2 regions of the Pseudarthrobacter sp. ATCC 49987 genome follow, and region 1 is predicted to be linked to the other one. Evidence: riboswitches for the same ligand, from Rfam matches in the RefSeq annotation. Region 1 holds a riboswitch; the other holds the start of a gene.

Evidence for each region. A riboswitch is a leader RNA that binds a small molecule or an ion and turns the genes downstream of it on or off. The one in region 1 is predicted to bind cyclic di-AMP.
Region 2: linked by a shared signal. The riboswitch ahead of GXK59_RS14755 (hypothetical protein) and the one ahead of GXK59_RS13890 (M23 family metallopeptidase) in region 1 are both predicted to bind cyclic di-AMP.

Annotation. Positions count from the first base shown of each region.
Region 1 covers NZ_JAABNS010000001.1:3,000,279-3,015,097, forward strand. The annotation lists gene GXK59_RS13855 (alpha-mannosidase) at 1-2,984, opposite strand, end outside; gene fdhD (formate dehydrogenase accessory sulfurtransferase FdhD) at 3,088-3,960, opposite strand; gene GXK59_RS13865 (molybdopterin molybdotransferase MoeA) at 4,037-5,524, opposite strand; gene GXK59_RS13870 (DUF6457 domain-containing protein) at 5,521-5,808, opposite strand; gene mobA (molybdenum cofactor guanylyltransferase) at 5,792-6,517, opposite strand; gene GXK59_RS13880 (HNH endonuclease) at 6,584-7,084, opposite strand; gene GXK59_RS13885 (NlpC/P60 family protein) at 7,314-8,066, opposite strand; cyclic di-AMP (ydaO/yuaA leader) riboswitch at 8,376-8,545, opposite strand; gene GXK59_RS13890 (M23 family metallopeptidase) at 8,683-9,504, opposite strand; cyclic di-AMP (ydaO/yuaA leader) riboswitch at 9,509-9,724, opposite strand; gene GXK59_RS13895 (metal-dependent transcriptional regulator) at 9,869-10,564, opposite strand; gene serC (phosphoserine transaminase) at 10,831-11,958, shown strand; gene GXK59_RS13905 (MFS transporter) at 11,996-13,345, opposite strand; gene GXK59_RS13910 (DUF3027 domain-containing protein) at 13,390-14,061, opposite strand; gene GXK59_RS13915 (cold-shock protein) at 14,071-14,454, opposite strand; gene GXK59_RS13920 (hypothetical protein) at 14,633-14,819, shown strand, end outside.
Region 2 covers NZ_JAABNS010000001.1:3,190,621-3,205,439, reverse strand. The annotation lists gene GXK59_RS14780 (DNA glycosylase AlkZ-like family protein) at 1-565, shown strand, start outside; gene GXK59_RS14775 (nucleoside deaminase) at 606-1,109, opposite strand; gene GXK59_RS14770 (phosphatase PAP2 family protein) at 1,194-2,036, shown strand; gene upp (uracil phosphoribosyltransferase) at 2,049-2,684, shown strand; gene GXK59_RS14760 (glyoxalase superfamily protein) at 2,725-3,102, shown strand; gene GXK59_RS14755 (hypothetical protein) at 3,214-3,951, opposite strand; cyclic di-AMP (ydaO/yuaA leader) riboswitch at 3,950-4,110, opposite strand; gene GXK59_RS14750 (HAMP domain-containing sensor histidine kinase) at 4,215-5,873, opposite strand; gene GXK59_RS14745 (response regulator transcription factor) at 5,877-6,617, opposite strand; gene GXK59_RS14740 (winged helix-turn-helix domain-containing protein) at 7,243-8,106, shown strand; gene GXK59_RS14735 (dodecin family protein) at 8,420-8,623, shown strand; gene GXK59_RS14730 (SixA phosphatase family protein) at 8,679-9,206, shown strand; gene GXK59_RS14725 (hypothetical protein) at 9,295-9,873, shown strand; gene GXK59_RS14720 (EamA family transporter) at 9,952-10,893, shown strand; gene GXK59_RS14715 (hypothetical protein) at 10,863-11,540, opposite strand; gene GXK59_RS14710 (TetR/AcrR family transcriptional regulator) at 11,565-12,197, opposite strand; gene GXK59_RS14705 (YhgE/Pip family protein) at 12,194-14,254, opposite strand; gene GXK59_RS14700 (ABC transporter ATP-binding protein) at 14,251-14,819, opposite strand, start outside.

The DNA of each region.
Region 1 (14,819 bases):
ACCAGTGCCGCCGAGGCCCCCTCAAATGTCACGCCCGGCGCAGCCGCCGGCCGCTCCAGCAAATCCACGGCCTGGACGTTGCGGACGCCGAAGTCGGCCCTCACACTCCCCGCGGACCGCTCCCCCAGCGACTCGTAGATGCGCACAATCACGTCGCCGGAGCCGTCCTCCGCGAGCTTCACGGCCTCCACCACCAGGGCCGGGTTGGAAACTGTGAGGAGCGGTTCGACCCCGTGGGCGCCCTTGAGCACCCGCGGGGCCAGGTTCGTGCGGTACCCCTCTTCCACGGCGTCGGCGATGCTGGCGCCGGGCCGGATGGTGACGTGCAGTTCGTGCCGGCCGCGGTCCGCACCGGGGTCCGGGAACCTGGGCGCCCGAAGCAGCGAGAGCCGCACCGTGGTGGTCGTACCGCCGTCCTCCTCCCGGATGTTCCGGGTGACGTCATGGCCGTACGTCGACGAGTTGGAAACGGCCACCCCGTAGCCGGGTTCGGCGACGTGGATCCAGCGGTGGGCGCAGATCTCGAATTTCGCGGCTTCCCAGGACGTGTTGAGGTGCGTCGGCCGGAACACGTGGCCGAACTGGGTCTCCGAGGCTGAGCGGTCCGCCCGGACGTCGAGCGCGAATCCCAGCTTGAGCAGCTTCTCGCTTTCCTGCCAGTCCACCGCCGTCGAAATCGCCAACGACCCGGCGCCCGGCGCCAGCGATATCCGCTGGGTGACAGGCGAGGAGCCGGCCAGCCGCTCCACGACGACGACGGCGGCGTCCGTGCCGCCGGACTCCAGCGTCACCGAGCGCGCGTCGGTCAAGGGGACCACATTGCGGCGGTAAAAGGCGTCGATGTCCCAGGCGTCCCATTCGTTGGGGGTGTCGCGGTGAAGCTCGAGCAGGTTGCCGAACTGCCCGGGAGCGATCGCATCGCGACCGCTGGCATGGTCGATCAGGGATGCCAGCAGACCGTCGGCGTTGATGACCGCGCGGATGATTCCGTTGTCGAGGATGTAGCCGCCGGCGGCTTCGGTGGCCCGCACCGGCTGCCCGGCAGAGTGCGGCTCGGCCGCGGCCAGCGCCGGGACGCCATGGCGCCCATGCGGGGCGGCATTGAGCAGGAAATCCGTGTCCCCGGCGCCCAGCAGCGCCGCGGCGGCGTCGGCGATGATCGGCTCGAGCTGCTCGCCGACGGCGGCGTAGTTCCGCTCGGCGTCCTGGTGCACCCAGGCGATGGAGCTGCCGGGGAGGATGTCGTGGAACTGTTGCAGCAGGACCAGGCGCCAGAGCCGCTTCAGCTCGGCCGCCGGGTACGGGTACCCGGCGCGAACGGCGGCTGTGGCGCACCAGAGTTCGGCTTCCCGCAGGAGGTGTTCGCTGCGCCGGTTTCCCAGTTTTGTCTTGGCCTGGCTCGTATACGTGCCGCGGTGCAGTTCGAGGTACATCTCACCGACCCAGACGGGGAGCGCCTCGTACTCGGCCTGGGCACGGGCGAAGAAGCTGGCCGCCGATCCGAGTTCCACCTTCGGAGACCCCTCCAGGTCCGCGGTGCGTCGCGCCGCTGCCAGCATCTCGCGGGTGGGGCCGCCGCCGCCGTCGCCGTAGCCGAACGGGACCAGCGAGGTGGTGCCGCGGCCGTGGTCGCGGTAGTTCCGCTCGGCGTGGGCGAGCTCCCGGCCGCTGAGTTCGGAGCTGTAGCTGTCCACCGGCGGAAAATGTGTGAAGAGCCGGGTGCCGTCGATCCCCTCCCAGTTGAAGGAGTGGTGCGGCATCCGGTTGACCTGGTTCCAGGAGATTTTCTGGGTCAGGAACCACTTGCTGCCGGCGGCCTTGACGATCTGCGGCATGGCCGCCGAATAGCCGAACGTGTCGGGAAGCCATGCTTCCTCACACTCCACGCCGAACTCGGCCAGGAAGAAGCTCTTCCCCTCCAGGAACTGGCGTGCCATGGCCTCGCCGCCGGGCATGTTGGTGTCCGCCTCCACCCACATGCCGCCCACGGGGACGAACTGGCCCGTGGTGACCTTCTCGCGGATCCGCCCGAACAGCTCCGGATACAGCTCCTTGACCCAGGCCAGCTGCTGCGCCGAGGAACAGGAAAACACGAACCCGGGATCCTCGTCCATCAGCGCCACGACGTTGGAGAAGGTGCGGGCGCACTTGCGGATCGTTTCGCGGACGGGCCAGAGCCAGGCGGAGTCAATGTGCGCATGTCCGGTGGCGCGCAGGCGGTGGGCCGAGGCGTAGGCCGGCCGGGCCAGGACGCCGGCCAGGGCCTCGCGCCCCGCACCCGCCGTGCCGGGCACGTCATCGGGATCCATGACATCCAGCATGCGTTCGAGCGCGCGCAGGATTTCGTGACGGCGGGGCAGCTCCATCGGCAGTTCGTGCATGAGGCCGCTGAGGGTCCAGATGTCCTGTTGCAGCTCCCAGACTGCCTGGTTGAGTTCTGCGATGACGATCCTGCCGAGACGGTACTTCGGTTCGTCGCCCGAAGTCGCCTTGTCGCCGTAGGGGGTGGCCGCGAAGGTCCAGCCCTGCGACAGATCGGGGTTGGCGGCCGCCTCGACGTAGAAATCGACGGACATCCCGCTGCCCAGGAGCTTCAGCGGAATGTACTGGTTGCGGGGGGAAATGGCCTTCACGATGGTCCCGTCCGGCCGCCAGGCGATCCCTTCGCATTGGAAACCGGGAAGGTCACTGCTGAAGCCCAGGTCGACGATCACTTCCACTGAGGTGTCCGCCGCCGTGCCCCAGCCGTCCGGAACCTGCCCCTGCAGCCGCAACCACTTCGTGCTCCACGGCCTCCCCCAGGCCGCTCCGTGCTCCTGGGGGATGAACTGTTGCCGGAGCGCCTCCATGACCGGGACGGGTTCGCCCGGGACATCCCAGCTGCTCAGGGTGAGCGGCACGGTGCGCGGATAGACCGCGGGGACGATGCGTTCGCGGACAAAGCGGTCCAGCCGGACTTCCGTGAGACGGCGGTCGTCGTGCAATGTGTTCCTCTTAGCGCTGGCGTGGATGACGCTGAAATGCATCCAATCGATGGATAAAACTTACTTCGCCGCCAGCCCCAGGCCAAGCGGCGTCCAGGGGGCGCTAGCCGCCGACGGGTGCGGGCACGCCCACGCGGTGGGCGCCCGCATACACGTTCAGCGAGGTGCCACGGCTGAAACCGGCCAGCGTGATGCCGCTGGACTCGGCCAGCTCGACGGCCAGGCTCGACGGCGCGCTGACCGCAGCCAGGACCGGAATGCCGGCCAGGGCAGCCTTCTGCACCAGTTCGAAGGACGCCCGCCCGGAAACCTGGAGCACGGTCCCGCGCAGCGGCAGCAGGCCCTCGCGCAGGGCCCAGCCGACCACCTTGTCCACGGCATTGTGGCGACCCACGTCCTCGCGCAGGCACAGCAGCTCGGCGGAGCCGTCGGCGGCGGTCCGGAACAGGCCGGCTGCATGCACACCGCCGGTGACGTCGAAGACGGCCTGGGCTTCCCGCAATTGGTCCGGAAGCCCCGCGAGGGTGGCCACGGGGACCACCAGCGGGTCGTCGGCAGGGCTGAAGTGCGAGGACTTGTGCACTGCCTCAATCGAGTCCGTGCCGCAGATGCCGCACGAGCTGGAGGTGTAGACGTTCCGTCCGGTGTCGGGGCGGACGACGTCGGGCCTCAGCTGGGCTTCCACAACGTTGAACGTCTGGACGCCGTTTTCGTCCTCGCCGGCGCAGAACCGCAGCGAGACGAGCTGTTCGGGGCCCCAGATGACGCCCTCGGAGACGAGGAAGCCGGCGACGAGGTCGAAGTCGTTCCCCGGGGTCCGCATCGTGACGGAGAAGGACAGGCTGCCGATCCGGATTTCCAGCGGCTCCTCGACGGCGAGCACGTCCTCCCGGTGCCGGACCGGGAATTCGAGAGCCTGGGGGGATCCGTCCAGGACATACTTGTGCACCTTGCGGCGCTGCGTGACACGGCCCATTAGGTACTCCTAACCAACATAGCTCCATCATGGCAAGCGCTGGGCCGGGTGGCCAGCGCGCGTTCAAGACCGGGCGTCAGCCCAGCAGTTCACTCCAGTCCACGGGCCCACCGGTGCCGGCAGGCTTCCGGGCGGACCGTTTGGGGGCGGCTTTTTCATTCGTCGCCGCCAGATCCGGCAGGGGCGGCCCCCAGGGAAGGGTGAAAGCGGGCACGGGTTCGCCCAGCTGCACTCCATGCGGCGGGACCACCAGTACGCCGTCGGCTGCGGCCAGCCCGCGCATCATCCCCGGGCCGGTGTGCTGCGCCGGAGAAGCCATGCCGTAGAGAAGCCGGAAGGGCATCAGCCGGGTCCGGCCGGGGTCCGCGTCGATCGTGGAGCCGCACGGCACCTCGGTGACGGGCGGCAGGGGCCGGTGCCCCAGCGCCGCCAGGAGCGGCGCCCCGATGGTTGACAGTGCCATCATGGCTGCAAGCGGGTTGCCCGGCAGCCCGATGATGAACCTGCCGTCCGGCAGTTCCGCCAGCACGGCAGGATGGCCGGGGCGCATGGCGATACCGTCGATCAGCAGGCGCCCGCCGAGCTCGGCCACCGCACGGCGCAGGTGGTCGGTGCCGGACCGGCCCGTGCCGCCGGTGGTGATGACGACGTCGGCGGGCAACAGCTCAGCGGCAGAACGAGAAGAAAGCGGCACCGGGTCGGCAGCCTCCGGGTAGGCGTCCTCGAGGGCGGCGAGCCACTCCTCGTAGCTGTCGCCAATCTTCGTTTCGCCGGCGCAGCTCCCCCCGAGCATTTCCACGACCCCCGCGAGCTGGGGGCCGAAAGTGTCGCGCACCTCCCCCGGCTGCGGGATCCCTGCCGTGACCACCTCGGAGCCGGTGAACACCAGTCGGACCACGGCTTTGCCCAGGACCGGGAGGCTGTCGTGCCCGGCGAGTGCGGCGAGGGCAAGGTGGGCGGGGTTAAGCACGGTGCCGCGCTTGATCAGCACCTCGCCGGCGGCGGCTTCCTGGGCGGCGTTCCGGATGTGCTCGCCGTTCCGCGGCTCGCCGGGCTTGGCGGCGCCGCCGAGCTGCAGGACCGGGAGCCCGTCCTCGTCGGCCGCAATCCTGCCGCTTTCGCTGCGCAGCACGGCCTTCGCTCCGGGAGGCATCAGCCCGCCGGTGACAATCGGGCTTGCCTGGTGCGGGGCCAGCCGCTGGCCGGGCTCCGCGAGGATCCACGGTCCGCTGCCGTTGACGGCCCAGCCGTCCATGGCGGAGGAGGCGTAATGCGGCATGTCCACAAGCGCTTCCACGTCGGCGGCAAGCGTCCGGCCTAAGGCGGCACGAAGGACAACCGGTGCGGCGGGGATGGGAGATGCGCAGTCGAAGGCGAGTTGCCAGGCTTCCGGCCAGGTGTGCGCAAGGTGCCGGTGCGCCTCGGGTTCCGGTTCGCCGGGCGTTGCGGCCGGGCCGTCCTCGGAGCGGCCGGCAACTGCCTCGGCCGGGCCTTCGGCAGGGGCGCCCCCTGCAGGCTCATCCCGTGCGGCAGCCGCGCTGCCGTGAGGGGGTGCAGGTGTCATGCTCCGGGGGCTTCGTTGGCTGCGTAGTCGTTGGCGAGTTTGCGGGCAACGCCCATCGCGGCCCGCATTGCGACGGCATCTGTGGCCTGGCCGGAGCCGGAGGCCAGGCCGGCCGCGAAACCGGCAATGAAGGTCGTCAAAGGAGCAGCCGGTCGCACCACCGAGTGCGCTGCCACCCCGGCCAAGGCCAGGACCTCGTTCACGTCAACCTCGACGCCGTCCAGTTCCAGGGCCTGAAGCAGGGCACGGCACCAGTCTTCCAGTGTTTCATCCTTGCTCTTCACCGTTTGCCTCCAAGGTCGAGTTCAGCTGGGGAGCCCCGGACCGGATGCCTGGATGGTGGCGGCCACGGCCAAGGCTGTCGCGGCCCTGCCCCTCGGGTGGGCCGCTTACCCCTAACGCGGAGGCATCGTCCCAAGTATCCACATCATCCGTGGACCCTCTGGGGACGCTGACTTCGCGCACCTTCAGCGTAGCAAGAAGGGCGAAAACGGAGGCATTCTCCAGCGCGCCGCGCTGCCGGGCCTCGTCGACGCAGTGTTGTAGCGCAGCTGTGCCATATAGGCCCACCAGCGGCTGCCGGCGCCCGTCAGCAGAGACCGCCATCAGCCCGTCCCCCGGCGCGGCACCCGCGGCCGCTTCCCGCAGCGCCTGGACGGCGGCCCCCGCCCGGGGCATATCGACGGCGAGGACAAGGGTGAACGGGGCCGCGCCCGGGTGCCGGGGGTCCCCACGGCGGTGCTGTTCCAGGGCGGACAGCCCGGCGGCAACGGCAGCTGCAGGGCCGGCAAAGGGCGGATCCTCGCGGCAGCTCAGCACCCCTTCCGGCAGGGCCCCCGGGTCGGGCCCGACTACGGCGACGGCCGCCGCGCCGCGGGCGGCCTGCAGCGCGCGTTCCAGGAGGGTGGCGCCGTCGTGCATCAGCCCGGACTTGGGAACGCCTCCCAGCCGGGCGGACCGGCCCCCGGAAAGAATGACAGCATCGAATTCCACCGGCCCAGCCTAGCGTGGTCCGGGCCAGCCGGTCAGGCACCAAAGGCCAGGCAGCGGCGGGCCGCGTCAGGCAGCGGATTCCGGCAGCAGGAACGGGTCCCAGGCCGGCGTCGGCTTCTCCAGCTCCTTGATTTGCCACGTGGTGCCCCTGGGAGGTGCCGGGCTGAAGCTGAGCTTCCATCCCATTTCACCCGGGGTGTGGTCGCCCTTGGCGTTGTTGCACCGCAGGCAGGCAGCGACGAGGTTTTCCCAGGAATCCGCACCGCCCCTGGATTTGGGCTGGACATGATCGATGGTGTGGGCAGCTTTGCCGCAGTACGCGCAACGGTGTCCGTCCCGTCGGAGCACTCCGCGGCGGCTCACCGCCGTCATCGTGTTGTACCGGGGCCTGATGTAGCGATTCAGGAGAATCACCGACGGCCGGCCAAGGACGTCCTGCGGCCCGACGACGGGATCGTCGCCTTCCGCCACGACACTGGCCTTTCCAGTCAGCACAAGGACGAGCGCCCGGCGGAAGGTCACAACCGCCAGCGGCTCATATCCAGCATTCAGAACGAGTGTGCGCATCCGCATACCTCTTCACGGCCGCACCCGCCAGGGGCACGAGGGCCGGCTGCCCTCTGCATGGTCGGGCTATGGATCGACAAAACAAGAGTAAACATGGACATGCCAATTCGCCGAATCTTTTTTGCCTGCCGCGACCCGTGTCGGCTGAAGTTCACGCCCCGGCAACGCAAAGGACCCCCGCCGAATGGCAGGGGTCCTGTGCTTTGATTACTTTGCTACAGCTGCTGTCTTAGCCGCCGACGCGGATGAAGACCGGGCCGGAGCCGACGTTGACAGTCTGCAGGGACGTGGTTCCACCGTTCCAGCCGCCGTGAACGGCCATGCCGTTGCCGACGTATACAGCGATGTGGGCCATGCCGGCGCCACCGTTCTGGTAGTACGCGAGGTCGCCCGGCTGTGCCTCGGCGGCGCTCACGGTGCGGCCGAGGGACAGGTAACCTGCCGGCCAGCCGTGGTAGTTGATGCCCGCAGCAGCCAGAGCGTTCGTGGCGAGTGCGGTGCAGTCCTGGCTGACGCCGATCTGGGCGTAGGCAGCGGCGGCGATCGTGGCGCCCATGCCGCTGGCGACGGCCGGGGCAGCGGTGCCGGCGGCGCCGACCTTGGTGCCGGCGGTCTTGGCGGTGTTCGCCGTGGGAGTCTCCTGGACCTTCACGACAGGCTTCGGGGCCTCGACGACCGGTGCCGGGGAGGTGGTGACGGCCGGCTTCTCGTAGGAGATGGCGATGGTGGAAGCTGCCGAGATGGTCGCCGGGGTGGCCGACTGGACTTCGAGCGTGGAAGCCGAAGTGGATTCGCGCTGGACGTTGGCCTCAGCAGCGTTGGCTGCGATACCGCTGGTCAGGACGAGGCCGGAAGCGGCAGCGATAACTGCGGCCTGACGGCCCATGCCGCCGGCGTTGTCGCCGACAGCCTTGGCAATGACGGCCAGCGAGTTGGTCTTGGTGACCTCGGCGCGGTGCCGTGCGTTTGCACGAGTAGTCATTAAGTTCTCTCTTTCGTGATCCTGGGTCCGCGCTTTTCAGGCGCAGGCTGAGGACGCTCCGGCATCTTGGGGGTACGCCGGATCGCCCCGAAATGGGTTACTTAGCGAAGGGTGTACTGCGAAGACGCGCCAAAAGCGGGAACTGCATGCAGGTGCATGGCCTGCGGGCCGGACTCAGTAGAGATTGAAACGGCGGTGCGGGATCCGTTCCGGGCGCCAGCAAGGGCGGCACGGAAGTTGGATTCCAGCGGGCTCGTAAGAGCCGCGCAAGCGCGGTGACGCGCAGCATTGTGGCGTGAAGACACGAAAGTAGCCTCTCCCAATGCCTGCGAGGTGAGCTGTCGGATTCGGATGGGAGTCACCCGGCCGCGCTGCTTCCTGGGAAGCTTTGCGACTTAACCCCAAGGTCTTCTTGCGAAGACCAAAATTGGTTCCCCCGCCCCTGCCAGACGATGTAATGCGAACGGACCTTGAGCGGTGGCAGAGCTAGGCAATCCACTCAAGAGCGCCAACTTCGGAAAAGTTGGCGTAGGTCAAACGGTACAGCAGTCGGGGCCCAATGTCACATTCGGATCACGGCGTGTCACAAGAATGCGAGAGCTTCCCTTCAGCTTTGTCAGAGCCAACCGGTCGGGTCAACGACTTCGCCGTTGACCATGACCTCGAAGTGCAGGTGGCAGCCCGTAGAGGCGCCGGTGGTGCCGCTGAGCGCCACGACATCGCCGCGGGAGACCTGCTGGCCCACCTTGACGCTGGACGAGGACAAGTGGTTGTAGGTGGTCTCCAGGCCGTTGCCGTGATCGATCACCACCCGGTTTCCGCCACCGTAGGGATGCCATCCCGTGAAGGTCACGGTGCCGCTCGCGGCAGCGTGGACGGCAGTGCCGCACTGGGCCGAGTAGTCCTGGCCGCGGTGGAATTCCCCGGAGCCGCCGGTGATGGGGCTGACGCGGTAGCCGAAGGGCGACGCGGTCTTCATCTGGTCCAGGGGCGGGCCGAGGCTGCCCGAGGAGGCTGCCCGGGTGATGGAGCCGACGGACTGGGCGCCCAGCAACTGCTTGAGCTTTCCGTCCGGGTCACCCTGGGTGGTGATAGCGGTGCGGTTGAAGTCGATCTTGGCGTCGGCGGCGGTGACGTCCGGTTGGACGGCGGCCGAGACGGATCCGGAGGAGGAACCCGTGTTCGTGGCCATCACGGGGCCCGTCGCGGGGACCGTGACGGTGAGGACCAGACCCGTGGCGGCCAGCGCAATGCCGGCCTTTTGACCAACGCCGCTGGCGGCGGCAAAGTCTGTTACCTGACGGAACGGGCTGCGGCGGCCTCTTCGTTCATCGCGGTGCGCGTCACGGGGGCGGTCTGCCATGACGGCGACGGCCGGACGCGGCTCCGGTGCGGGACCGGACGCGCGACGTCGGCCCCTGGCGGTCTGGGTGGTCAAGAACGATTCCTCTCTGGAGAAGCCTGCGGAGTTAGCTGTCGGATTCGGGTCAGAGAGATCAAAGACCCGGTCCGCCGTAGCAAGCATCCAGGCGCAGGGGCATCCAGGGGAGTCCCTCGGTCCAGTGTGCTTGCCGCTGACGGACTTCACCCCAAGGCTGTTGAACAGCCAGAAGTGGTTCCCCCGCCTCTGCCAGAAGGTGATTCGGCGACTGATCCGCTGGCAGAGTTCGGCTTCGGATCAGATAACGCTTTGGTATCGGTACTAGTGATCAACTATAGGCGATTAAGCCGTCCAGAGATAAATCCGTTATCGGCCCTGTGCACAACTCATGGGTGGTCCATGAGTCCTCGGATAGCTCCTGTTAACTGACGGTAACAAAGACGTGGGCCGCGACCTCGGGCGGTAGTTCCAGGGCACCTTCGATGTCGGGGACCCGCACCGAGATGTACTCCCCCACACGCTCCAGCGACACCAGGGCGCCCGGGCGGATGCCACCCTCATCGAGCTGGACCAGCAGTTCCGGTTCCACCTGGATGGGCTCGGCAAGCCGGTTAACCCTGACCGTGGAATCGGGCCCGTAGCCGGTCATGGCTTCGAGCAGGTTCACGACGCCGTCCGCGAGGGGCTGGGACGGCAGGCCGCCCAGTTCCGCGAGGCCGGGAATCGGGTTGCCATAGGGCGAGACGGTGGGGTGGTTGAGCAGTTCGAAGATCCGTCGTTCGACCCGTTCGCTCATGACGTGTTCCCAGCGGCAGGCTTCCTCGTGGACGTAGGCCCAGTCGAGCCCGATCACGTCAGCCAGCAGCCGTTCGGCAAGACGGTGCTTGCGCATGACTTCGATGGCGCGTTTCCGGCCGGTTTCCGTCAGTTCAAGGTGCCGGTCGCCGGAAACAACCACCAGTCCGTCGCGTTCCATCCGGCCGACCGTCTGGGACACAGTGGGTCCGGAGTGGCGCAGCCGCTCGGCGATGCGGGCTCGGAGGGCGACGATGTTTTCTTCTTCAAGTTCCAGAATGGTCCGAAGATACATCTCGGTTGTATCGATCAGATCCGTCATTCAGCTCAGCTCCTCGAGCGCCGTCCTTGCGTAATTCCCACCGTACCGCGTGCTGCTGGCGCCCTGGCGGGGTCCGCCGTACGTTCGCAGGCCAGCTTAGCCTAATTTGAATTACTCCGGATAATCTCAATGACCGGACTGTGACGGTCCTTTTTCCCTCCCCCGCGGGGCAGTCAGGCAGAATGAAAGGACAGGCTCCGCTGCAGCCACCCTGCCGGGCCACCTCCCGAGCCACACTTTGTACCAGCCGAAAAATTGGAGCCACTGTGAGCGACACCAGCATCACGATTCCCGCAAACCTCCTTCCAAAGGACGGCCGGTTCGGCGCCGGGCCGTCCAAGGTCCGCCCGGAACAGATGGAAGCACTCGCAGCGGCCTCGAATCTGCTGGGAACATCCCACCGCCAGGCGCCGGTCAAGAACCTGGTGGGGTCGGTCCGGACCGGGCTCAGCCAGTTCTTCCGTGCTCCCGAGGGCTATGAGGTCATCCTGGGCGTCGGCGGATCAACCGCGTTCTGGGACATCGCCAGCTTCGGGCTGGTGGAGAACAAGGCACAGCACTTGTCCTTTGGCGAGTTTGGCTCGAAGTTCGCTTCCGCCACCAACAATGCACCGTTCCTGGCCGATTCCTCCATCATCAAGTCCGAGCCGGGCACCCGGCCGGCGGCCCGGGCCGAGGCCGGCGTCGACGTTTACGCCTGGCCCCAGAACGAGACGTCCACCGGTGTCGCCGCTCCGGTCCGGCGCGTGGCCGGCGCCGATGAAGGGTCCCTCGTCCTGGTTGACGCCACCTCGGCTGCCGGCGGGCTGGACGTCGACGTTGCGGAAGCGGACGTCTATTACTTCGCCCCGCAGAAAAACTTCGCGTCCGACGGCGGCCTCTGGCTTGGCCTGTTTTCCCCGGCAGCGCTGGAACGTGCGGCCCGGATCAAGGCCGGCGGCCGCTGGATCCCGGACTTCCTGGACCTCCAGACGGCGATTGACAACTCGCGGCTGAACCAGACCTACAACACCCCGGCCCTGGCCACGCTGGTCACCCTGGACGCCCAGGTCCAGTGGCTCAACGCCAGCGGCGGACTGGACTTCGCCTCGGCGCGCACGGCGGATTCGGCCGGAAGGATCTACCGATGGGCCGAGGCCTCGGAGTACGCCACCCCCTTTGTGGCGAAGGCTGAGGACCGCTCCAACGTGATCGCGACCATCGACTTCGATGACTCCATCGACGCCGCGGCGATCGCCAAGGTGCTGCGCGCCAACGGCATCGTGGACACCGAGCCGTACCGCAAGCTGGGCCGCAACCAGCTGCGGATCGCTACCTTCGTGGCGATCGAGCCGGATGACGTGTCGGCGCTGCTGGAGTGCATCGATTTCGTCCTGGGCGAGCTGAAGAAGTAGCTCCGCCGCAACACGCGCGCTGCTACGTCAGCGTTCGTCAGCGTTCGACGGCGTCGTCCGGTTTGTGTCCCCGGCCGGCGCCGTTGGCGTCGGGGCCTCCACCGGGGCCCGGCCCGGTCCCGTCGGTGCGGGCGGACACGACGCGGAAGTGGTGGATCCCGCGGGCACGGCGGTCGAACCGGATCCGCAGGTGTTGGGCCCGGACAATCCACACCAGCCCGATCAGGGCAGCGATCAGACCGGAAGCAGCGGCGACGCTGAGGGACCAGCGGGGACCGGCGACGTTCGCGACCCACCCCACAAACGGCGCCCCGATGGGCGTGCCGCCCATGAAGATTGCCATATAGAGCGCCATCACCCGGCCACGCATCACGGGGTCCGTGGTGGTCTGCACGTAGCCGTTGGCGCTTGTCATCATCGTGATCGCGAAGAGCCCCACCGGAACCAGCGCCACGCCAAACCAGAAGTAGCTGGGGGCCAGCGCGGCGACGCCGGAGGCCACACCGAAGGCTCCGGCCGCGCCGAAGATGAACCGCAACCTCGGCTTCTTGCGGCCGGCCGACAGCAGGGCTCCGGCGACGGAGCCAACGGCCATGACGGAGTTCATGAGGCCGAACGCGCTGGCATCCAGGCCGAATTCCGTTCCGACCATGGCCGCGATAAACAGCACGAAGTTCAGTCCCAGGGTCCCCACAATGAAGACCGCGACCAGCACCACCACGATGTCCGGCCTGAACCGGACGTAGCGCAGCCCTTCCCGGATCCGGCCTTTGCCGGCCGCGGCCCGGGGCAGCTGGCGCAGCGAGGTGGTGGGGATCTTCCACAGGCTCAGGAGCAGCGCCACAAAGGTCAGGGTGTTGATCAGGAAGACCCAGCCCGGGCCCACGGCAACCGTGAGGATGCCGGCCACTGCGGGTCCGATCATCCGGGCCACATTGAAGGAGGCGCTGTTGAGGGCCACCGCGTTGGGCAGGTACTCGTCGCGGACCAGTTCGGAGACGAAGGTCTGCCGCACGGGGGCATCGAGTGCGGACACGACGCCCAGCAGCAGCGCGAAGCCGTAGACATGCCAGAGCTGCGCGGCCCCTGAGATCACGAGGATTCCGAGGCCTGCACTCAGCACAGCCATCGCGGACTGGGTCAGGACGAGCAGTTGTTTGCGGTTGAAGCGGTCAGCAATCAGCCCGGCCACGGGGGCGAGGAAGAGCTGGGGGCCGAGCTGCAGGGCCATCGTGATGCCCATGGCGCTGGCATCGTGCTCGGTCAGGTGGTCAAAGACCAGCCAGTCCTGGGCTGTGCGCTGCATCCAGGTCCCGATGTTGGAGACGACCGCCCCGATGAACCAGATCCGGTAGTTCAGGATGTGCAGGGACTTGAAGGTGGACATCATGTCCAGCCCTCACTGTGCAGCGTCCCTGATGGTTCCAACCGCTAGTCAACCTGCGCTGCGGGCAGTTCGTCGTCCGGGTCGTCGCCGGCAGCCGTTGCGGGGTCATCGTCGTTGTCAACATCGTCGTTGTCAACATCGTCGTTGTCAACATCGTCGGCGTCGTATTCGTCGCCGGCGCCGTCGGCGTTGCCGTCGGCGTCGTCCGAGTCGTCCTCCGGCGCGTCGTCAGCGTAGTCTTCGGGCGCCTCGCCGGGGGTGGCGACGGCGTCGCCAGGTTCGCCTGCGTCCTGGCGCGGAGCCGCACCGGCGGCTTCGGGGCTTTCCTCGTCGCCCTGCTCATCGCCCGGGCGGACACGCTCTGCCCACGGGATCCACTCAGGCGCCAGGATCGAGTCCTCGGAGGGCAGCAGGCCGAGTTCATCGACTGTCACAACCTTTGACCTGGAGTTCCGGGTCAGCACGGCGTACCACTGCCAGCCGCCGTAGCCGGCCAGCTTGGACTCGAACAGGTGCGTGACCAGGCGGTCGCCTTCGCTCTTGGCCGCGAGATGCCGGCCGATCTGTTCGGCGGGGGCGATGCCCTCGAGGGCGGCACGCGCGTCGTCGACGGCGGCCGCCAGGAAAGCATCGGGCTTGCCGGTGCGCCAGACGGGAACCCCGGCGCGTGGCCTGGTGCCGTCTTTGGTCCCGGTTTTTTTGGGATCCGGAGTCATCGCCGGGTCCTACGCGTCCAGCTCGTCGGCAACCTTACGCAGGGCGACCGCGATCGCCTTGCCCTTGTTGCCTTCCGGGTACTTGCCCGCGGACAGCGTTCCGGACAGGTTGTCCAGGACGCTGACGAGGTCCTGCACCAGCGGGGCAAGATCCTTCGCGCTGGGCCGCTTGGCCTTGGCGATGGACGGCGTCTTGTCCAGCACGCGCAGGCCCAGGGCCTGGGCGCCCTTGCGGCCGTCGGCCACGCCGAATTCAACCCGGGTGCCGGCCTTGAGCTCGGTTACGCCCTCGGGCAGCGCGGACTTCGGCAGGAAGACTTCCTGGCCGTCCTCGCCCGCGAGGAATCCGAAGCCCTTTTCCTTGTCATACCACTTGACCTTGCCGGTAGGCACGTAATCAACCTTCTTCGTTCTGCTGGTGACACGGCCGGCGGTCACCGCATCCGCATGGATATGCGGGTTCAGGGTATGACTGCCCGGACCGTGTTGGTCTGTTCCTTCAAGGTTATCCTGCCCAGTCCACTTTGGCCGTTTGGGGCGCGGGACAAGCCGGGCTGTTAGCGTTAGCTCCATGACTCCACTGCGTTTCCGGCGGCCACTGTTGATCGTTGCGGCTGTTGCGGCTGTGCTGTCGCTCACGGCCGTCGGCGTCGTGATGGCGATGGCCTTCAACAATTCCGTGCCGCCCGTGTGGATCACGTCCACCGCCCTCTACGGGCTCCCGGCGGCATTCCTGCTGATGCTCCTGCTCGTGATCG
Region 2 (14,819 bases), 190 kb from region 1:
CTACCTGGACTGGACCGGAGGGGCCACCTTCAAACAGTCGCAGTGGTTCACGGCTTTCACCGTGGCCCAGAGCAAGGCGGCGCTGGCCGCGGCCGGCGCGGTGGAGGTTCCCACCGCCGCCGGGGAGACGCTGTGGATGCTGCCCGACGACGTCGAACGGCTCGCCGCGTTTGAAGAGCCGGCCGACGAGCAGATCCAACTGCTTGCGGGCACGGACTCGCTCACGCTGTTGCGGCGCAACGCCGCCGAACTGCTGGCCGACGAGGACCAGCACACGACGGCCCTGGGTTCGCTCGCGCTGCAGGCGGACCTCCCGGACCATCCCATCTTCGACCGGGGCCGGATCATCGGGCTGTGGCAGTACGATCCCGGCAGGGAACGCATCGTACCCTGGGTGTTCCACGCGCCCACGGCCGCTGTGACGCGGCGGATCGCCGAAGTGGAGGACTGGATCCGCGAGGACCTGGGCGACTTCCGCGCCTTCAGCCTCGATTCACCGGCCACCCGGCAGAAGAGGATCGACGGTCTGGCGGCCGCCGCATCAGGCTCCGCCGCCGGCAGGTAAGGCTCAGGGGGGCGCAGATGCGGGGAGTGATGGCCCAAGCTCAGGCGCCGCGGTGCCCGGCGAAGAAGTCCCGCAGCAACGCGGCGCACTCCGGTTCCCGGACCCCGCCATACACTTCCACCCAGTGGTTGAGCCGGCGCTCGCGGAGGATATCGAACACGGACCCGGCGGCCCCGGCCTTCTCGTCCCATGCCCCGAAAACCACCCGGGGAATCCGGGCCAGCACCACGGCGCCGGCGCACATGGCGCAGGGCTCCAACGTCACCACCAGCGTGCAGTCCGCCAGCCGCCAGCCGTCACCGGCGCTCCCGCCCCGGGAGCTGAGTTCCTGCAGCCGGGCGGCGGCCGCACGGATGGCCACCATCTCCGCGTGCGCCGTCGGGTCGCCGAGTGCCTCGCGTTCGTTGCGCCCGCTGCCGAGCACCGTACCGTCGGGGCCGATGACGACGGCGCCGATCGGCACGTCCTCGGTGGCCAGGGCGGCGCGCGCCTCGGCGAGGGCAAGGCCCATCCATTCGGCATGGCGGGGCTCGGGGGAAGTCATGGCTCAATGATAGTTTCGACAGTAAGCACGCTGTGCAGCCCGGCTGCCCGGCAACCACACCGGCACCAACATTCGGGAGAAACCGTGAACACCGGGACAGAGAGCTGGCTGACGCAGCGCTGGGGCAAATGGGTGGTGCCCTACGCGGCGCTGTGGGCCACAATGCTCATCGGCGGCGTGGTGGTGCTGGTCCTGGCGCTGCTAAGTGCCGAGGTCTATGACAACGTCGTGGACGACGCCGGCCTGGCGAACCTGGACAAGCCCACCCTCGGGATGATGGAGCAGCTCCGCAGCCCCGGCCTGGATGCGTTTGTCACGGGCTTCACCAACATCGGCGGCGGGATCGGGATGCCCATCCTGGCCAGTATCCTCACGGCGTGGCTCATCTGGGCCAGCCGGACCTGGCGGCCGCTGATCCTGATCGGCGGCGCTGCCGCCGTCTCCGTGACCGCGACGTCCGTGGGCAAGAAGCTGATCGGGCGCACCCGCCCGGACCACGCCGACGCCGTCCCGCCCTACGAAACCTCGCCGTCGTTCCCGAGCGGCCACACGCTCAACACGACGGTGGTGATCGGACTGGTGGTGTACCTCGCCTGCCTGCAAATTAAACGCACGCTGGCCCGGGTCAGCCTGATAGCGGCGGGGGCGGTGTTCATCTTCGCGATGGGCATGAGCCGGGTCTATCTGGGCCACCACTGGATGACCGATGTGATCATCGGCTGGGTGCTGGGACTGGCCTGGGTCGGGATAGTGATCCTGGCCCACCGGCTCTTCCATGTCCTGCGGCACCGGGAACAGGCCGGACCCGCACCGACTTTCGACAACGAGGCCCACCTGCGCGACGGCGCCGCCGGCAGCGGCGCTCCGGGGGAGACGAACGACGTCGGGACCCGCGGTCCCACGGGCGGGCCCCCTGCCGCCGGGTGATAGTTTTGACCCATGCGCACTCTCGTTGTGGACCACCCGCTGGTCGCCCATAAGCTCACCGTCCTGCGGGACAAGAACACCCCGTCACCGGTCTTCCGCCAGCTCACCGAGGAACTCGTCACGCTCCTGGCGTACGAGGCCACCCGGGAAGTCCGCACCGAACCGGTGACCATCGAGACACCGGTCAGCACCACCATTGGCACGGCTTTCACCAAGCCCACCCCGCTGGTGGTCCCCATCCTGCGCGCCGGACTCGGCATGCTTGAGGGCATGACCAAGCTGGTCCCCACGGCCGAGGTCGGATTCCTGGGCATGGCCCGCGATGAAGAGACCCTGGGCATCATCACGTATGCCGAACGCCTCCCCGAGGACCTCACGGACCGGCAGATCTTCGTCCTGGACCCCATGCTCGCCACCGGCGGCACGCTGCGCGAGGCCATCAAGTTCCTCTTCAAGCGCGGCGCCTCCGACGTCACCTGCATCTGCCTTCTGGCCGCCCCGGAAGGCCTGGCGAAGCTGGAAGAGGAGCTTGCCGACGCCAACGTGACGATCGTGCTCGCCTCGATCGACGAGAAGCTCAACGAGAAGTCCTACATCGTCCCGGGCCTGGGCGACGCCGGCGACCGCCTCTACGGCGTGGCCGGCTAGCCCCTACCGGAAAATAGCACCCGGGGCTAGCCTGAGCCGCATGGACTGGAAACTTGAACTTGTCTTTGTTCCCGTGTCTGATGTGGACCGTGCCAAGGATTTCTACGTCAACAAGGTCGGCTTCAACGCCGACTACGACGAACGGCCCATGGACGGCATCCGCTTCGTCCAGCTGACCCCGCCGGGCTCAGGCTGCTCCATTGCCATCGGCGAGGGGCTCAACGACGCTCCGCCGGGAACGGCCCCCAGCCTGCAGCTTGTGGTCAGCGATATCCAGGCCGCGCACAAACAGCTTAAGGACAACGGCGTGGACGTCAGCGACGTCGACGTCCAGGACTGGGGGCACTTCGTCCACTTTGCCGACCCGGACGGCAACAAATGGGCGGTGCAGTACATCCCCAACCGTCCCGGCGGTTAGCCGCTCTGCGACACCGTTTTCGCGGACTGCGGCAGGCAGAAGCGAGGCCCCGGATCCAGTGGATCCGGGGCCTCGCGTCCGGCCGGGGCTGAGGCCCGCGGTGCCGGTTGTTTAGTACCAGTTGTGCGCGTAGTGGAAGTTCAGGGCGCCGCACGGGGAGCCGTAGCGGTCCTTGACGTACGTCAGGCCCCAGTTGATCTGGGTCCGGTAGTTGGTGCGGTAATCGGCGCCCGCGCTGGCCATCTTCTCGGCCGGCAGGGACTGGACCACACCGTAGGCGCCGCTGCTCGGGTTGGTGGCAGTCGTCTTCCAGTCCGACTCCTTGGTCCAGAGTTTCATCAGGCACTGCATCTCGTTGGCGGCCCAGCCATGGGAGCCCAGCTGGCTCGCCGCGTACGCCTGTGCGCCGGCAGGATCGTCGACGGCAACAGGAGCGGGTGCCGGGGCGGGCGCGGGGGCCGGGGCAGCCGCCGGGGCCGGTGCTTCGGCGGGCTTCACCTCGGTGGACTGGGCCGCGATGCCGCCGGTGGGGACAGGGGTCTGGTTCGCCACCCGGACACGTTCAAAATCGAGGTGCGTCAGGGGGGCCGCCGTGACGGTTGATTCCGTGGAGTTGCCGGCGTTGGCAGTGCGGGCGGCTGTCTCGGACGCCTGGCCGGCGGCTCCGACTCCCACTAGCACTGCACAAGCGGCAGCAACAACGGCCGCCCGGCGGCCGGTGGAGCCTGCATTGGTGGCAAAGCGGGACAGGGCCGAAGCGGGCTTGGCCGGCTCAGCGCGGTGGCGGGATGGCTTCGAGCGGGTCGGTGCAGCGCCGTCAGGGCGCGCTTGTGCCTTGAATTCAGTCATGATCGCCTCTCAACGCCTGCGGAGTTAGCTGTCGGGTTCGGATGAGGTCATCCGGCCGCACGGAATCTCACGTGTCGGCTTCACCCCAAGGGCGCAATGTGCAGAAATGCCCGGGAACTCTGGGTTCCCCGCCTCTGCCTGGTCCAGCGGAATCCGGGAGGCGGCAGAGCTTGGCGTGCATCCGGATATGCGGCCCTAGTGATGGCCGCACCCTAAAAACGGTACAGGACTCGGACTGCTGAGTCACATTTTGGTAACAGGGATCACGACGACGGCGTGGCCGCTTGCTCCCGGGCCTGTCCGGCGGGGGCCTCTCCCCGGCCCGCCGGAGGGGTAGCCGGCAGGCGCACCGTGAACTCGGTCCGGCCGGGCGCCGAGGCCACGCTGACCGTCCCACCGTGGGCCTCCACAATCGACTGCACGATGGACAATCCCAGCCCGCTGGTTCCCTCTGCCGACGCGGCGGAAGCCGTTGGGGCCATCCCGACGGCAGCGGCCGCCGGGGGGCCGGGGAGCGTCCTGGGCGGGTGAATCGGATGGCGGGGAAGGGGCCGCCGGCCGGGTGCCGGCGTCGTACCGGTCACGGGATTCTTCCGGGACGCGTCAGCGCGCGTGAACCGCGCAAACACGCGGTCCACGAACTCGGGGGAGATCCCGGGGCCGTTGTCCGTCACGGTCATCACGGCGCTCCCGTCCGGCGCGCGCTTCACGCCGGTCACCACCATGGTGCCGGGGCCGGTGTGCTTGCGCGCGTTGGAGAGCAGGTTGGCCAGCACCTGGTGCAGCTGGGTCGCGTCCCCGCGGACCACCACCGGCTCTTCCGGGAGTTCCAGATGCCAGACCCGGTCCGGGGCCATGACCTTCTCGTCGCTGACCGTCTCGATGGCCAGCTGGGTGAGGTCGACCTCGGTGAGCTTGAGGGGCTGGCCCTCGTCCAGCCGGGCAAGCAGGAGCAGGTCCTCCACCAGGGTGGTCATCCGTTCGGACTGGCTCTGCACCCGGGCGAGGGACTTTGCGCCGTCGGGGGTGAAGTGTTCGGTCATCCGCATCAGCTCGGTGTAGCCGCGGATGGCTGTCAGGGGTGTGCGCAGCTCGTGCGAGGCGTCCGCGACGAACTGGCGGACCTTCGTCTCGCTCTTCTGCCGGGCTTCGAGTGCGTTGGAGACGTTGTCCAGCATCAGGTTCAAGGCATGGCCGACACTGCCCACCTCGGTGCCGGGATGAGCCGCGGCGGCGGGCACCCGCATGGCGAGTCCCACTTCTCCGGCGTCGAGCGGGAGGCGGGAGACCTGTGTGGCCACCTCGGAGAGCTGATCAAGCGGCTTCATGGTGCGGCGGATCAGCGCCGTCCCGGCAAGGCCGATCACGACGAGGCCGCCAGCGGACACGAGCACCATCGTCCAGACCAATGAAGCCAGCGTGTTCTGTTTCTCGGCGAGCGGCAGGCCGGTGACGATCACATCGCCGTCCGGGGTCTCGGCGGCCACCAGCCGGTAGGCTCCGGCGGACAGGGTCCGGTTCACGGGCTCGCTCCGGGCGGCGAGCTTGAGGAGAACTTCGTCGTCCTCGTCGGTGAGCGACTTCCGGGTGGCGTCCTCGGCGAGGAAGCCGGCGCTGCGGACGGAGTCGTCCACGATCCTGGCGTTCAGGGTACCGATTCCCTGGCCCCGCGCGTCCAGGGGGTCTGCGCGGCCGCCGGTGCGGCCAAACTCGCGGGCGCGGTCGGCAGCCTGCACCAATTGCTTGTCGAGCTGCCTGGTCAGGAAGGAGTCCATCGAGGCATAGCTGACGACGCCGACCGCACCGCAGATCGCCACGAGCAGGGCCATGGTGACCAGGACAAGCCGGGTGCGCAGATGCCAGGTGGCGGGGTTGCGCCAGTTGAGCCCGGAAGGGCGGATCGTGGGGGAGCGGTCAGGCACGGATCAGTCCGCCGGCTTCAGGACATAGCCGGCGCCGCGCACCGTGTGGATCATGGGCGGGTGGTTGGCGTCGACCTTCTTGCGCAGGTACGAGATGTAGAGTTCCACGATGTTGGCCTGCCCGCCAAAGTCGTAGTCCCATACCCGGTCCAGGATCTGGGCTTTGCTGACAACGCGTTTCGGGTTCTCCATGAGGTAGCGCAGCAGCTCGAACTGGGTGGCAGTGAGGTGCAACTCCTCACCCGCGCGACGCACTTCGCGCGTGTCGATGTTCAGGACGAGATCCCCGACGACGAGTTCGGCGGTATCCATCGCGGCCACTCCGGAACGCTGGACCAGCCGATGCAGCCGGAGCAACACTTCCTCCATGCTGAACGGCTTCGTCACGTAGTCGTCCCCGCCGGCAGCCAGCCCGGTGATGCGGTCCTGGACAGCGTCCTTTGCTGTCAGGAACAGTGCCGGCACCTCGGGGGCGAAGGCGCGGATCCGGCCCAGCAGCTCAACGCCGTCGAATCCGGGAAGCATCACGTCGAGCACTAGCACGTCGGGGCGGAATTCCTTGGCAAGCTTCATTGCTTCGGGCCCGTCGGCGGCGACGGCCACCGACCAGCCCGCCATCCGCAGTCCCATGCTCATGAGCTCGGAGAGGCTGGGTTCATCGTCCACGACCAGGGCCCGGATGGGGGAGCCATCCGGGTGGGAGAGCTGGGGGAGATTGTTGGTCATGGAGTGCGAGGTGGCCATGGGACAACTCTCCGATCTGCCGGTTAAGCACGGCTTTGGGGATCCTGTGCGGTGCCTGTGAATCCCAGCCTAGCGAGCTGGACATCCCCGCAGCCGCTAGCCGGTCCGATAATTGCCGGATCCTCCGGTGACCACTCTGTGGGACGCTGGACATCCAATGCTAAGTAGACGAACAGTTTGACGATTACGACGCACAGTGAATGATTTTGGGAACTTGGGGGTTTCGACCGAACTTTGTTCGGTAGATGGCGCGCAGGGCCATGGATTAACCAAAACAGTTGTTATTTTATTGACCGGGCAGAATTGTGATTTGCACTACAATTCCGGGTTTTGTCTCACATCGTGGACTTTGGCGTCCAGTGTTACTTGCAAGTTTTCATTGTTACGTTGCACACTTCAATTGTGAACAAGAACTCAACAGCACCTGCAGCCGCAGTTTTTTGGATCAGCGCACCCGCTGGTACCGAGAAGCGCTGTTGTCGAATGCACGCCTAACTTTTACACCCCAAAGGTTTCTAGGCATTCGCCCCCAGCCCAGCGTCGGGCGCCCCTCCCCAGTTTTCATTGCGGGGAAAAGTAGCATTCGAGCCGCGATGACGGCCATTCACATTGAGGTAAGCAATCCATGTCAGTTGCATCCGGATACGTCCACATCTCCGTCCGTAACGCCAGCAAGGCCGGCCAGGCCTCCGGTATCCGCCAGGGCTTCGGCGGCCGGGCATCCTTTGCCCCCGCAGGCGCCGGCAACAGCTTCCCCGCCCCGGGCTATGCGCCGCAGGGATACAACCCCAACTCCTACGGACAGCTCCGCGCTGTTCCGCCGGCACCGGCCACGGCCCCGACTCCCGTGATTGCCCCGGGGAGCGGCAGCCCCGTCCGTCCCGTCCCGAGCGACAACGTCGCCCGCGGGTTCGTGCTCTACATGGGGATCGACGAGGAAACCGCGGCGGCTGCCGGCACCTCCATTGCGAAGCTGGCCCAGGAAATCCGGGCCTACGCCCAGTCCCTGGTCTCCGGCGCTGAAAGCTACGCCGCCGTCGCCGTCGCCCCCGCCAGCGCACCCGGCTCGGCGCTCGACGTCGTCCGTTCCACCTTCGGTGACCCCACGGTGGGCGCCCGCCAGCGGGCCGAGACCGCCCGCCTGCAGCAGCCCCAGGACCCGCGTCCGTCCGGCGTGCTGATCGACCTTGCCCGCCGCGAAGTGGCGCTCGACGGCGAATCCCTGAACCTGACGTTCAAGGAGTTCGAACTGCTGAACTACCTTGTCGAGAACGGGACCCGCACCGTGGGCCGCGACGAGCTGCTCGAAGGCCTGTGGCGCAACGCCGAAGAGGTGCCCAACGAGCGGACCATCGACGTGCACATCCGCCGCCTGCGCTCCAAGCTCGGCCGCCTCGCCAACACCGTCCGGACGGTCCGCGGCCAGGGGTACCGGTTCTACGAGCACCCGGAAGTTGTGGTCTGGGCCGCTCCGGAATACTCGATCTAGCTTCCAGTCCACGAAAAGCGTCCGTCCCTCTACTGGGGCGGGCGCTTTTGCTTTCTCTGCGCGTTCCACGCGCACAGGCCGGCATTTTGCCGTGCCTTAGACACCTCCTTCGTTCCTCAGTCGGCGATGCGGCACTACGCAAAACGCCGCCCTCTGCGCTTGATGGGCATCCGGGGTAGCTCCCTTCCTGCTGAGAATGTGGCCTTTCGCTTCCTGCTGACCGAGGACTGGCCTTCGCGGCTGTTGGACTCTGTTGCGTTTCGGGGGTGCGGCGTAGGGTTTTTAGCGTTGAGCCGACTATTGGGAGGAAGACATGTCTGTTGCACGGATTACTACCCTGAGCGCGAACTCCAGGACCTCGTTTGATGCCGCCATCAAGGAGGGCGTCGACCGGGCCAACAAGACCCTGCGCAATGTCACGGGGGCGTGGGTGAAGGAACAGAAGGTTGAAATCAGCGACGGCGCCGTTGTTGCCTGGCACGTCGTGCTTGAAGTGACCTTTGTCCTGGACGATTGAGCGGCCTCTGAGGGGATGCGCGCCCGCGGAGAAGCCGCCGCACTAGGATTGATCCATGAGCGCGCATCACATCAAACGGCTGGTGATCATGCGGCATGCCAAGGCGGACTGGCCCGGCGGCGTCGCGGATCATGACCGGCCGCTCGAAGAGCGCGGCCACCGTGATGCCCCCCAGGCCGGAAAATGGCTGCTGAAGCACGGTGTGGTTCCCGACTTCATCCTGTGCTCCAGCGCCCTGCGCACCCGGCAGACCTGCACCTGGGTCTGCAGCGAACTTGGCGACAAGGCCCCGACGCCGAAACTCGAGGACGGGCTGTACGCCGCTTCAGCGAAGCGGATGCTGACGGTCATCAACCACGTCCCGGACACCGTGACCACCCTTATGGTGATTTCGCACATGCCCGGGGTCCAGGACCTCGCCATGCACCTTGCGTCCCGCGACTCCAACCACGACGCCTACATGGACGCCGCCACGCGGTACCCCACCAGCGCGCTGACCATCATGGAGACGGAGAAGTCCTGGGCCGAACTCGACGGCCGGGACGCGCGGCTGACGCAGTTCAAGGTCCCCCGGGCCAAATAACGCCCCGTCAGTGCTCCCTGCCCGAGTTCCGGATGCATAGTCATGCGGGCGATTCTGCGGTTTACTGATGCTGTTTACCCGTGGACGTATGGCGATCGAGAGAAAAGGCGGAATCATCGTGGATTCGGGACAGCTCATTGGGATCATCATCGGCGTCGTTGTGGTGCTCGCGATCATCGTCGTGGCAACCATGCTCAGCCGCAAGCGCAAGGTGGAAGCAAACCGCACCAAGGCCGTCGAAATGCGCGAACAGGCCAAGACCGACGAGATCGGCGCCAGGGAGCGCGAGGCGCAGGCTGCCCGGGCCGAAGCCGACGCCAAGCAGGCGGAAGTCGAAGCCGAGCGGCTGCGGGAGGAGGCCGCCGCGCGTCAGCAGGAGGCCGAGAAGGTCCGCGCCGGCGCGCAGGAACAGCTGGGGAAGGCGGACGAACTGGACCCCGACGTCGTCACCACCGAACACGATGCCCAGGGGGACGAGGTGCCCCGGGAAGCCGCCGGCACGGAAGAGCTGCGCCGCGACCGCAGCGCCCGGAACCCCTCCAGCGCCGAGCAGGCCTCCAACCCGGCCGGAGGCCAGGTTCACCACGGCCAGGCCCCCGCAAGCCAGGTCCCCCCGGAGCAGGGCAGCACCGATGAGCCCCGCAGCGATCATCCCCGGAACCTCTGACCCTTCACGCACCAGCCAACTGCGGCGCGCTGGCCCGATCCTGTCCCGGCGCCCGGCCGGAACCGGCATAGTGGCAGTGTGAACACTCGCCATTCCGCCCTGGCCCTGCTCGTCGCTGTGCTCTGGGGCGTCAACTTCGTCGCGATCGACCTCGGCCTGCACCCGGACGGCGCCGAGATGCCGCCGCTGCTGTTCGTGGCCATGCGGTTCACGCTGGTGGTTTTTCCCTGCATCTTCTTCATCCGGAAGCCGGATGCGGGCTGGAAGGCGATCATCGGCGTCGGACTGCTCATGAGCGCCGGACAGTTCGGCCTCCTGTACCTGGCCATGGCGCTCGGCATGCCCGCTGGCCTGGCATCGCTGGTCCTGCAGGCGCAGGTACTCCTGACGGTGCTGCTGGCGGCCGGGTTCCTCGGCGAGCGGCCGAGCCGGCGGCAGTTCGCCGGCGTGGTGCTGGGCGTGGCCGGCCTCGCTGTTGTGGCCGTTGGCCGCAGCCTGGTCGCGCCGGTGCTGCCACTCATGATCGTGCTCGCCGCGGCGCTGTCCTGGGCCGCCGGCAACATCGTCGCCCGGAAGGCGAAAGCGGCATCCGGGCTGGGGCTCGTGGTGTGGTCGGGGGCCGTCGTGCCGCTGCCCCTGCTGGGCCTGTCCCTACTGGTGGACGGCCCGTCTGCGGTGTCGCAGGCCCTGCTTCACGTCCAGCCCGTCACCCTGGCCAGTGCGCTCTACACGGCCATCTTCGGGTCCCTGGTGGGTTACGGAATCTGGAACAGGCTGCTGGGGCTGTACCCCTCCTCCGCCGTTGTGCCGTTTACCCTGCTGGTTCCGGTGGTCGGCATGACGACGGCGTGGCTCGTCCTGGGCGAGGTGCCGACGCCCGCCGAGGTCACCGGCGGGCTCCTCCTGCTCGCCGGGGTGGCGACGGCGGTGCTGCGCCCCTGGAATTTTCGCCGGCCGGATGTTCGACGGCGGGTGGTGCGCCCGGACGCTCAGCGCCGGGTCGACGTCCGGGCCGACTGAGTATTGGCCGGTTGGGATTTCGCTCCGGCCGTTTTGGCTGCGGGGCGGGCTGATGTCCGCGATGTTGCCGTGCGGGGTGCTGCGGCCCGGGGTGCTGCGGCCCGCGGGGCGGCCGGACTGCCGGCCGCGGATCTCGGCGCCGGCCGCGGGGCAGCCGTCCGGGACGGTGCGCGGCGGGCGGCCGCTTTGGGTGCCTGGCCCCTCACGGCAGAGGCCGGGCGCCGCCGCGGAGCACGGCCGGCGGCGCGCGGACGCCTTCCCCTGCCCGGCAGGACAGTTCCGGCAACGAGCAGCAGCAGGGTGGCTGCGCCGCAGGCGGCGGCGAGGTAGAAGTACAGGTCCGGATGGTCGGTATCCACCCGGGCCGACATCGCGTCCGGATCGGCGTTGAAGGCCAAACCCCACTGGCGAAGGAACGAGATGCCGAAGGCGATAAAAAGGATGCTCCCGATCCCGCTGGCGGCCAGGGTCCGGTGCCGCCGGCGGATGACCACCTCGGAGACGCAGGCTACGTACGCTGCGGCGGAGGCTGCCAGGAACCACAGGAACACCGTTTCGTGCAGCGTGATGCCGGTCAGCGCCAGCAGCGCCAGCGCGGCGAGAAACGCACCGATGGCAAACTTGCCGCTGATACCCATGTGGCCCATGTGACCAATCATCCCCGAGCGTGGCTATTTCACGATGTAGCCGCGCATGGACGCCATAATTGCCGTAACACTTTGCTCGCGGGTCCGCTCCGGGTTGTAGGTCTGCCGGTCCAGTCCCACCACAAAGCAGGCCCCGAAGATGGCGGTCTCCAGGCTGCCCCGGGACACGGCCGGATCCACCGGGTAAACGGCAGCCACCGCGGTAATCGCCGCCCCGACCACGGTGAGCAGCCGCCCGCGGAGCTCGGTGAAGGTGTCCTGCCACTCGCTGGGGGTCCGCCAGTTCTCGCTGACCCACAGCCGGGCGAAGGACGGGTACTCGTCCATGAAGTCCATGGCCTGCCCGATCATTTCGTGCATCGCCGCGAGCGGGTCCGCCGAATCGTCCCGGACGCTCAGCAGCCGTGCCAGCAGGATGTCCACCCCGTGGTGCAGCAGTTGGGCGATCAGGTCCGACTTGCTGCCGAAGTTGTAGTACACCGTGCCCTTGGAGACCCCGGCAGCTGCCGCGATCTCGTCGACGGTCACGCCCGCCACGCCGCGTTCGCCGATCAGTTCCATCGAGGCCTCGAAAAGCTTCTGCTTCGTCGCGTTGGTGCGGGCCGGCCGGAGCTTCTTCGCGGTTTCCGCCGTGCTGCTGTCCGTGCGGCTGCTCATACGGTGATCTCCGGTTTCAGGGACTTCAGGGTCCAGTACTTATGCTTCCGGACGGCCAGAGTGGACAGGGCCGTCCCCAGCAAAGTGTAGCCAAGCAGGCCCAGCATTGTGGGCAGGATGACGGCCAGATCCGCGCCGTAGATCAGGTGCCGCATGCCGTTGACCACGTACCCCATCGGCAGGATTTGATGCACCACGTGGAGCGGCTGGGGCGTTGTCTGCCACGGGAAGGTCCCCCCGGAGGAGACGAGCTGCAGCACCAGCAGGATGAGCACCACGAGCTTGCCGGGGGAACCGAGCAGCGCGACGACGCCCTGGATGATCGCGCTGAATGCCATCGCCGCGGCCAGCATGAGGAACCACATCAGCCAGGGGTGCGCAGGGTTGAGGCCCAGCCCCACGTCGACCACAAGGGTCAGCAGGCTCGCCTGGACAGCCGAGACGGCCAGGAACGGAAGCCAGCCGCCGACGGCGATTTTCCACGCCGGGGCGTTCGACGCCAGTGCCCGCTGGGTCACGGGCCGCATCGCCTGGATCAGCATAAAGACGCCGATCCACAGGGCCAGGGTGAGGAAGAACGGTGCCAGGCCTGCGCCGTACGAACCGGCCTTGGCCTGCGAGACGTTGCTGACGGCGACCGGATCCGCCATTACCTTGGCGAGGCTGTCCTTCTGGGTGTCGTCGGGGTTCGGGACCTGGCCGGCGCCCTTGGCGAGTTCAGCAGCGAGGGTTCCGGCGCCCTCGGAGGCCGTAGCCGACCCGCTTTCCAGCCGGGCCGCGCCGTCGTCGAGTTTCTGTGCGCCCTCGGAGAGTTTCCCCGCGCCGTCGAGTGCGCTCTGCTGCCCGGTGGCGAGCGTGGCGGCGCCGCCGGCCAGCTGGTCCGCGCCGGTGGACGCCTGGGTGATGGCGCCGCCGAGGGCTGGGGTGGCTTCCGCCAGCCTGGCCGCCCCTGCGCTGACGGCAGCGGAACCGTCTGCCAGTTGCTGGATCTGACCTGCCGCGGACTTCAGGGCGGCCGCCGGGCCCGGGGCTGCGGGCGGGGCTGCGTTCGCGTCGAAGTCCGCCAGGATTGCGTCCGCCTGGGCCGGGGTGATGGTCCCGGCGGCGACGAGCCGGCTGTTGGACGCGACCACCCGGCTGCGCTGAGCTTGGGCGGTTGCCTGGGCGTCCGCCTGTTCGGAGGCCGCCAGCTGGCCGGCCAGGCCCTGCACCTTGGTGTTGAGCGCGGCGTTGCCGGCCGCCACCTGCGCGGCGCCGTCCGCCAGTGCGCGGGAATCGGCAGGCAGGGTGGCGGTTTTATCCTTGAGCTGGGACAGTCCGCCGCTGAGCTGGGCTGCTCCCGTGCTGAGGGCGGTGGCACCGTCCCGGAGCCTGACCTGGCCGTTGTAGAGCCCGGCGGCGCCGTTCTTGAGATCGCCCGTGCCCTGGTGCAGGGTGACCGTTCCGTCGTGGAGGCTGGCGACCCCGTCGGCGAGTTGCCCGGCGCCGTCGGAGGCCTTGAGCATCTGCGAGTGGATGGTCCCGAAACCGGTGAGGAGCTGGTTGGCGGTCTCCGCACCCACCTCGGTGGCCACCGTGGTGTGCACGGCGGTGGTGAGCCTGTCCACGATGGTGCTCAACAGGTAGTTGTTCGCATCATTGGTGGTGACGTTGAGCATGGCCCGGTTGGCGGCGTCGAAGCTGCCGGGAGAGACGAGGTTCGCCGAGAAGTCCTTGGGGATCTTCAGGGCGAAGGCATACTTGCCCGTGCTCACGCCCTGGTCCGCTTCTTCGGTGTCGGAGACCGTCTGCCAGTTAAAGACATGCCCGTCCACGAGGCTGTCGGCGACCTTCCGGCCGGCCTCCAGCCGGGCGCCGTCGGCGGAGGTGGCACCGGTGTCCTCGACCACGAGGGCGGCATCGATCTGGTTCAGCTTTCCGTAGGGATCCCAGTTGGCGTAGAGGTACACGGCGCCGTAGAGCAGCGGGACCATGGTCAGCGCCAGGATGGTGAGCTTGGGCAGCAGGCCACCGGTCATGCGCTTGAGTTCGGAGCGGGCCAGCCGCAGAACAGTCACTTTGCGTCCTCAGTTTCGGGGGCAGCGTCTGCGTCGTCCTCGGGAGGAGAGCCCGCGGTGCCGATCGCGGCGGCCGGCCCGGTCCAGCCGGCCGGGATGTGCAGGACGGTGGCAACGACGGCGAGCGGGCGCCCGGCGTCGTAGGCCAGTTCCTGCAGCCGCGGCAGCCAATCGGCCGGATGGCCGTGGCGGTCCGGGGAGTCCACCACCAGCAGATCCGTGTGCGGGTTCGCCAGGGCAAGGGCAGTGAGCAGCTCGATCCGTCGGGCGGCGGGAAGCTGTTCGGTCCACAGCCCGGCGATGTCCTCGAAGCGGTTGACTTTGAGCCAGGGCTTGCTGAGCAGCGAACCCCGGTACCGGCGCGGGACCAGGGCCAGGTCCTCGGTGACGAGGTCGCGGACGCTCAGGTGCTGCTCGGGTTCGTTCACGCCCGGGGAATCCACGACGGCGCTCGCCTGCCGCAGGGTCTTGATCCTGGTGCTGCCGTCCCACTTCGAGCCGTCCCATTCAAAGCGCCCGCCGGAGGGTTTGAGCCGTCCGCTCAGGGCCAGGGCGAGGGCGGTGC